DNA from 2 places in the Neorhizobium sp. S3-V5DH genome. Region 2 is predicted to be linked to the other one. Evidence: riboswitches for the same ligand, from Rfam matches in the RefSeq annotation. Region 2 holds a riboswitch; the other holds the start of a gene.

Region 1 (4,198 bases), on a different contig from region 2:
CGTGGCGATCACGACCTGGAAGACTGGAACGCCGGCACGGTCAAACAGCGTCTCGCCCTGCTCGTCGGCGCTGCTGGCGAAGGCTGTGGTTGCGATGATCGCGGCCGGCTCTTGTTCCGCTATTGCCTGTTCCACAAAAGCCACCGCATCTGCATCCTTCAAACCGCTGACGAAGATCGGAACCGGCGCGAAACCGCGTGCAGCCAGCGCTTCGAACAGTGCATCGATCGGTGCCGCATCGTTGGCGAGCAGCATGGAGCGGTAGAACAGGATCGGCAGGCGCGGCGAGCCCGTCGCGGCGCTCGTCAACAATTCAGTCGCCTCGACGATGCCTTGCCCCGGTTTGTAAAATCCAGCCTTCGGCACGGGTGCCGCTTGCGTCAGCGCCTCGGTGTCGCCGGTTGCAAGCGCAGCCAACCGTCGCGCCAGAAGCCGCATGTTCTCCCGCCCACCCTCGCGAAAACAGGCGAGGATGCCGGCAAGCGTCTCTTCTGAAACCGTCGAGGCAGCGGCCAATCGGTCGTCGCGGATGCTGCATTCGCCCGGCAGCAACGCCAGCGCGATCTTATCGCGTCGCGCAAGCCGGGAAAGCTCTTCCACCCCATAGGCCCAACGGTCATAGCCGCCGAGGATGCGCACGAGAATGAGACGGGCATGCGCCGCCGTCCTCTCTATCCATAGATCGACGGACATCGGGTGCCGAAGATCGGAAAGATTGGCCAGCCGCAAGCTCGGCTGATCTGGGTGCCAAGCCGCAGCAATACCGTTCAGGTCGCTCCCGGAAAAGGACAGCACCACCACATCGGCCGGCGACTGGTTAAGGTCGACCGGTTCGATCAGGTCGTCGAGCGACGACGATGTGGTGGCGAGGATATGCATCCTTTTCTTCAGCCTCTATGCGGCCAGCATTCTTTCGATCGCTTCGCGGTCGATTCCCTTTTCACCGATCACCACGAGGCGGCTCTGTCGCGTTTCGCCGGGTGCCCAAGCGCGATCGAAATAGTGGTTCACGCGCGATCCTACCGCCTGGACCTGCAGGCGCATCGGCTTATCCGCGACTTCCACGAAGCCTTTTATGCGCAGAACGTTTTCCGCTTCCGCCGTCGCGGAGATGCGCGCCGCAAGTCCGTCGGCATCGGAAATGGCCGGCAGATCGACGACGAAACTGTCGAAATCATCGTGGTCGTGATCAAGCTCGTCGTCGTGATGGGTCTTGCGGTTTTCAATGTCGTCCTCCACGGCAAGGCCGAGGCCGATCAGCACGGCCGGGTCGATCGCGCCATTAGCCGCGGTTACGATCTTTACGGCCCGCGGCAGATGCGCAGAGACGCGGTCCCTTGCTGCGGCAAGCCCGACCGAGTCCAAAAGGTCCGTCTTGGTCAGCACGATCATGTCGGCGCAGGCCACCTGGTCTTCGAAGACCTCCTCGACCGGATCGTCGTGGTCGATCGAGCCATCCGCCTGGCGCTGAGCCTCGAGCGCTTCGTGATCGTCGGCCACCCGGCCTTCGGCGAGTGCGAGGCCGTCCACCACTGCAATCACCCCATCCACGGTCACCCGAGCTTTGACGTCCGGCCACTGGAAGGCCTGGACGAGGGGCTTCGGCAGAGCGAGGCCGGAGGTTTCGATGAGGATATGATCGACGCGCGGCTCGCGGGAAAGAATCTGGTCGATCGCCGGCACGAAGTCGTCTGCCACCGTGCAGCAGATGCAGCCGTTGGCAAGCTCGATGATATTGTCTTCCGGGCAGGTCTCAATACCGCAGCCCTTCAGCACCTCTCCGTCGATGCCGACATCGCCGAATTCGTTGACGATGATCGCCAGCCGCTTGCCATCCAGCTTTTCGATCAGGTTACGGATCAACGTGGTCTTGCCGGCGCCGAGGAATCCGGTAACGACGGTGCACGGAATGCGGTCGAAATTGACGCTCATGAAGGCATGTCCTCGTGATGATGAAAGGGTGGGATGCGGGCCGTCATGCCCTTGCCGCGCAGGCAGGCGGGACGGCCACGAAGGGGAAGGAAGCCACGCTCGTCTTCTGCGAGCATCATTGCGCCGGCGACGATATCGTCGACGTTCTCCAACGTCAGATGACCGAAGACATAGGACCAGCCGGACCGATGGTTGAAGGCGGCACTCGGGCTTTTTTCGCAATTGGCAAGGCAGGTCACCGGCTTGACTGCCAGCGGCTTGCCGGCGCTAGCTTCCTTCAGCGCAGCGATCATTTTCAGGCCCGGCCGGATATCCGGATCTGCTTCGTCACGGCAGTTCGTGCAGACGAAGATTGTCACGCCGATGTCGTCGGGATCGTCTTTTCGCTCGTCACTCATCATTCAGCCGCGTTACCGCCGGGTTCAAACAATCGGGGTGCGGAGCAGAAAAGCAAAGCTCGTCTGCCATGAATGACACGGCTTCCTCCGGAGCACCCCGCCCGGCGAAGCTTACAAATCCAACGGCAGGTCTCCTGGCTCGCGGGTCGCCGCCATTTGCCTGCCTTCCCGGATTATCCAGTGGCTCGGTGGCAATGGCTCGCCGCCTACAGTTGCGGGGGCAGCCGCGGCATTGAGCATAAAGCTCGCACCGCATTCTCTCTTAGCCCCTCCCGTTGCCAGAAAAGGACCGTTCCTTTCAACTACGCCCGGTCGCGACACCATGTCAATGCGTCGCAAAGGCGATTGCGAGGCTGGCGAATTCGTCTATAGTGGCCAAGCCTATGGTGCCCGAAAGGGTTTGAGGGAATGCGGTGTGACGGATTGTCGTCAAACCCGCGGCTGCCCCCGCAACTGTAAGCGGAAAGTCTTCGTCCATGAAGCCACTGGAAAATCCGGGAAGGCGGGCGTTAGGCGTTCGATCCGCGAGCCAGGAGACCTGCCGAGGCTGAAGACGAAATGGAACGGCCCTCGGGTGGAGGGCGAAAGGACGATACGATGGTTACGAATTCCGCTTCGATGGCAACGAGCGTTTCTGCTTCGAAGATTATTCCGCTTAGCATGACGGCCCTGCTTGGCTTGTTCATCGTCGGTTTCGTCGGCTTCTCCCACATGGAAGTCGTTCACAATGCCGCCCACGATTCGCGCCATTCCTTCGCTTTCCCCTGTCACTGAGGGAAAACTTTCCATGTCATTGTTTCGTAACATCGTCTTCACGGCGGTGATCGCCGGGCTATTGTCCGGATTGCTGCTCACGATCATGCAGAGCCTTTCCACCGTGCCGCTGATCCTGCAGGCCGAGGTATTTGAAAATGCCGGCGGTGGGGCAGGCCATAGCCACGATGTTCCGGCAGCGGGAGCAGCTAGTCCTGCCGACCACCACCATGACGAAGCGGCCTGGGCTCCAGCCGATGGCCTCGAACGCTTCATTTATACCGCCGCTGCCAATGCATTGTCGGCAATTGGTTTCGGGCTCGTTCTGGTCGCGGCTTCAGAGGCTCTTGGCGGCTTCAGGGGTTGGCGCGGCGGCCTGATGTTCGGCATTGCCGGCTTCCTCGCCGTCAGTCTCGCACCCGGTCTCGGCCTGCCGCCGGAATTGCCGGGCATGCCCGCTGCGGAACTTGGGCCTCGACAAATCTGGTGGATATCCACCGCCGTCTGCACTGCGGCTGCGCTTGGTCTCCTGGCTTACACGCGCTCGGCGATTTTTGCTGCCCTGGCGATCGGTCTGCTGATTGCTCCCCACCTGATCGGCGCGCCGCTGCCGCCGTCTCACGAGACGGTCGTGCCGGTCGAATTACACGCTCGCTTCGTCAACGCGGTTTATGCCACGAATCTGGTGTTCTGGGCCCTGCTTGGGGCAGCTTGCGGCATGCTTCGCGAGCGTTTTCACGCAGGCGAGGAGGCTTCTGCCGCATCTGCGGCAAAGCTCGCTTCACGGTGAAACAGGTCGACGAAAGCATAGCCGAGCGCCATCGCGCCAAGATGGCGAACCGCAAGGCGGTTCAGGACAAGGAAGTCGCGGAGAAGACCCTGGAAAAGGGCCTTCTCATCGTTCACACCGGCCCGGGTAAAGGCAAGTCCACCGCCGCTTTCGGGCTGGCGCTGCGCATGCTCGGCAACAACCGCCGAGTCGGCGTGGTGCAGTTCATCAAGGGCGCTTGGTCGACGGGCGAGCAGCCGGCGCTGGCGGTCTTCGGTGATCGCGTTGTCTGGCACACGATGGGCGAAGGCTTTACCTGGGAGACGCAGGACCTGAAACGCGATAT
Region 2 (4,198 bases):
TTGCCGCGAACGGCCACAACACGCAGCCGTGGCGGTTTCGCCTCGGTGAGAGGCGCGTTGACATCCTCGCCGACCCTACGCGGCGCACCCCGGTGGTCGATGCCGATGACCACCATCTGTTTGCGAGCCTCGGATGCGCAGCCGAGAACCTCGCGCTCGCCGCCTCCGCGGCTGGCCGTCCTGCCAAAGAAATCAGCTTCGATCCGGCGCATGAAGGCACCGTGACACTGGTTTTCGGCGACGGAGCAGCGAGCCGATCCGATCTGTTCGCGGCGATTCCGAGGCGCCAGTCGACCCGCGCCGACTATGACGGCAAAAGCGTTTCCACGGCAGACCTCCGGGCTCTGGTAGCGGCGGCAGACATGCCGGGCGTCGATCTCGTGCTGATCACCGGGAGGACCGGGATGGATCGCGTGCGGGATCTCGTCCTCGCCGGAAACACCGCGCAGATGGCGGACGCCGCCTTCATGCGCGAACTGAAATCCTGGTTGCGCTTCAACCCGCGCCAGGCGATGGCATCTGGCGATGGGCTGTTCGGCCCTACGAGCGGCAACCCATCCTTGCCGAGCTGGCTGGGTCCGCACCTCTTCGATCTCGCGTTTCGCGCGGATACCGAGAACGATAAATACGCAAGGCAGCTTCATTCGTCAGCGGGCGTAGCGGTGTTCGTTTCCGAACGCGACGATGCGGAGCATTGGGTCCGCGCCGGACGTGCCTGCCAGCGCTTCGCCCTGCAGGCGACGGCGCTCGGTCTCAAGCATGCCTTTATCAATCAACCGGTGGAAGTCGCGCAACTGCGACCCGAGCTGGCCGCGCTCGCCGGCCTGCCTGGACGTCGGCCGGACATCGTCATGCGGTTCGGATATGGGCCGACGCTACCCTATTCGCCGCGGCGCCCGGTGGAGGCGGTGCTGGCGTAAGCGAACACACGAGACCTCGCCGTCATGGGATCTGCGGACAAGCGTCATTGGCGACGGCCCGGGCCTTTCCGGTAGTTGCGGAATCGGATGCTCGAACCCCTTGCTCAGCTTCTCAGATGCGCCGCGGTCTACAGCAGACCTTCTCTGGGAACGAGCTGGCACTCGAGCCATGTCGCGGTAGCGGCGAATTTGATGAATCGATGAAGTTGGCGAGGCTCTTATCCGAGGGGGTGGCCAAGTTGGGACCGATTGCGCCCGCCCGGAATCCCTGAAACGTAATTCGTCCCTACCGCCTAATGCCCGTGGTATCTCAAGGCATCCACGACGACCTTGAAGGCAGGGGAGTTCTGATGCCGGGTCGGGTAATAGATGAAATAGCCTGAAAATGGAGGCGACCATTCTTCCAGCATGGGCACGAGGCGTCCAGTCGCGATGTGTTCGGCGACAAGATCTTCCGGCAGATAGGCGATGCCACCATTTTTCATGGCAGCATCTATCATGGGGTAAGAGCTATTGAAGGTGAGCTGGCCGTCGACTCTGACACGTAGCTCTTGCCCGTCCTTCTCGAATTCCCAGACGTAGAGCCCGCCGCCGGTGGCCTGGCGCATGTTGATGCAGTTATGCTGTACGAGGTCCTGCGGATGCTGCGGCGGCGGTTGCGTGGCAAGGTACTGGGGCGAGGCGACAGCCAGCATTCGCCAGTCGGGACCGACCCTGATGGCGATCATGTCTTTCTCGATGCTCTCGCCGAGCCTTATCCCTGCGTCGAAACCGTCTTCCACAATATTGCGCAAGCCGTTATCCCGGCTCAGCTCAAGCTTGATATCGGGGTATTCAGAAAGGATCGGCTGCAGTCTGGGCCAGACGATGCTTTCCAGCGCGTGATCAGACAAGGTAATCCTAATAGTGCCGGACGGTTTGTCGCGCAGGGCCATGAGTGCCGCAAGATCATCCCTTATGGCGGAGACCCGAGGCGCCAGCGATTGAAACAGACGCTCACCGGCTTCGGTCAGCGCCACGTTACGGGTGGTGCGGGACAGAAGCCGCAGGCCCATGCGTGTCTCCAGGCGCTTGATCGTGTGGCTAAGCGTGGACTGAGTAATACCGAGTTTGGCCGCAGCCCTGGTGAAACTCCGCTCCTCTGCCACGGCCAGGAACCATAAAAGGTCGTTGAAATCTTCCCTGGCCATCGTTTCCCCGTCCGGTTTTCATAGACGACTTATGGTCTGGATCGATAAATTAAGCGAAGTATGGATACCAATCCATAGGCGTTGCCTCTGCTGCCGTCTTCAGCGAGACAGCATCCTTCCGTCTCGACGACGCCCGGCCGCACCCCTCCGTCTCGATTAGCGGCAAGGACGACATCGGCGGCTGAAAAGAGAAGGCCGGTGCCCGTAACGAAGCATTCTTGCGCAACTTTTCATTTGACGAATGTAATAACATTACATATGCAGATCCGTGTGATTTTTGAGAGTGATTATACGACACGGGGCTCGGTATGCTTCTCCTCACCTATCACCGGTATCTCGCCGAGCCGATCTCGACCAAAGTCCCCGGTCCGAACGGGCGCGGAAATCTCATACGCTTGCTCTTCGGTCTCCGCACCTTGGCTGCCGTCTTTTCCAGCTTGACGGCGAGACGGACGGGCCTTTATCTGGCGATGACGGTTCCCGGAGTCAAAAGCAACGGGACGAAAAGGGAATACGGTGCGGACGACCCGAAGGGGATCCAAGACCGTGGCTGCCCCCGCAACTGTGAGCGGATTGCCGTCCATCCTCGTGGTGCCGAAAGGCGCCATGCCACTGCGCTGGTTTTGGGCGCGGGAAGGCAGGTGGGCGACAGATATTCGCAAGCCAGGAGACCTGCCGTCGAACATCGATCCATCATCACGGGCGGGGATGCCCGAAGAGGAGAAAGACATGGCCGACACCCGCGCTTCATCGCGCTTTTGCGTATCATATTTCCCAGATCTCCATCGTCGACGGGGCGACCGGGTGCTTTGAAAGCATCCTGATATCTAGCGCGGCCCGTTCAGGACCCGCATTCACATCACACTTCGGGAAATATAACGATGATCACTTCCAAGCGGTGGCCGCACGTTGGCCTGTGCGCTTTGTCCTTGATTGTTTCAGGACTGTTTCACAACGCCCTGGCGGCAGAAACCGTCTATCCTCTCACGCTTGAGAATTGCGGGCGGCAGATAACCTTCAAGAACGCGCCGTCACGCACCGTCTCGATCGGCCAGAGCAGCACCGAGATTCTCTACCTTCTCGGTCTTGCGGACAAGGTGATCGGCACTGCGCTGTGGGTCGGGCCTGTCCTGAAAGGCTACGAAGAGGTCAACGCCAAGATCGAACGCCTCGCCGACAACGATCCGAGCTTTGAAAGCGTGCTTGGAAAGAAGCCGGACATCGTCACCGTGCAGTTCCAGTGGCAGGTCGGTCCCGAGGGTGTCGTTGCAAAGCCCGAACAGTTCGAGGAACTGGGCATCGCGGTCTACACGTCGCCGTCCGACTGCATGGGCAAGGAAAATTCCGCCGCCGGCGACGGCGTCCGCCATCAGGTTTTTACCATGGACCTCGTCTATCAGGAGGTTCGTGATCTCGCGAAGATCTACGACGTGCAGGAAAAGGGCGAGGAAGTAGTGGCCGATCTCAAGCGGCGTGAGGCAGCGGCGCGCGCCAAGGTCGCTTCTGTCGAGGGCAGGCTTTCGGCCGTCTTTTGGTTTTCCAGCGCCCAGCAAGACGCTGACCCATACGTGGCGGGTAAAAACGGGGCGCCCGGCTACATCATGTCGGCTCTCGGGATCGAAAACATCATCAAAACCGACGAGGAATGGCCGACGGTGGGCTGGGAGACAATCGCCAGGGCCAATCCGACGATGATTGTGGCCGGCGCAATGAATCGCCGCCGTTACCCGCTGGACAGCATCGAGGCGAAACGTAAATTCCTGGACACCGATCCTGTCGCCAGCCTGATGCCGGCAGTTAGGAGCGGCCATGTCTTCGACATGGATGCGCAAGCCATGAATCCGACGATCCGCACCATCGAGGGCATTGAGGCGCTGGCCGATGCCATTGCAGGCGCCGGTCTGGTCAAATGAGACCTGCAGTCTCTTCCATTGGCCGTACGGGCGCTATTCCGCTGGCGCTTGTGGTCCTCGTCGCAGTCTTGTGGCTTGGCGCAGCGATCGGCGAGACTTCGATCCCGTTCGGGGTGGTTGCCAAGACGGTGGCCAACCGGCTGTGGAGTGCGGGCTATGCGCTCGAGCCGATCGA

Evidence for each region. A riboswitch is a leader RNA that binds a small molecule or an ion and turns the genes downstream of it on or off. The one in region 2 is predicted to bind cobalamin.
Region 1: another riboswitch for cobalamin. It lies ahead of EDE09_RS14310 (DUF1636 domain-containing protein); the one in region 2 lies ahead of EDE09_RS07465 (ABC transporter substrate-binding protein).

Annotation. Positions count from the first base shown of each region.
Region 1 covers NZ_SMCL01000008.1:167,574-171,771, forward strand. Annotated here, with positions in the region: gene cobN (cobaltochelatase subunit CobN) at 1-879, opposite strand, end outside; gene cobW (cobalamin biosynthesis protein CobW) at 895-1,932, opposite strand; gene EDE09_RS14310 (DUF1636 domain-containing protein) at 1,929-2,330, opposite strand; cobalamin riboswitch at 2,437-2,639, opposite strand; cobalamin riboswitch at 2,698-2,891, shown strand; gene EDE09_RS14315 (CbtB-domain containing protein) at 2,928-3,104, shown strand; gene EDE09_RS14320 (CbtA family protein) at 3,118-3,873, shown strand; gene cobO (cob(I)yrinic acid a,c-diamide adenosyltransferase) at 3,870-4,198, shown strand, end outside.
Region 2 covers NZ_SMCL01000003.1:311,864-316,061, reverse strand. Annotated here, with positions in the region: gene EDE09_RS07475 (nitroreductase family protein) at 1-920, shown strand, start outside; gene EDE09_RS07470 (LysR family transcriptional regulator) at 1,214-2,110, opposite strand; cobalamin riboswitch at 2,568-2,805, shown strand; gene EDE09_RS07465 (ABC transporter substrate-binding protein) at 2,992-4,023, shown strand; gene EDE09_RS07460 (iron ABC transporter permease) at 4,020-4,198, shown strand, end outside.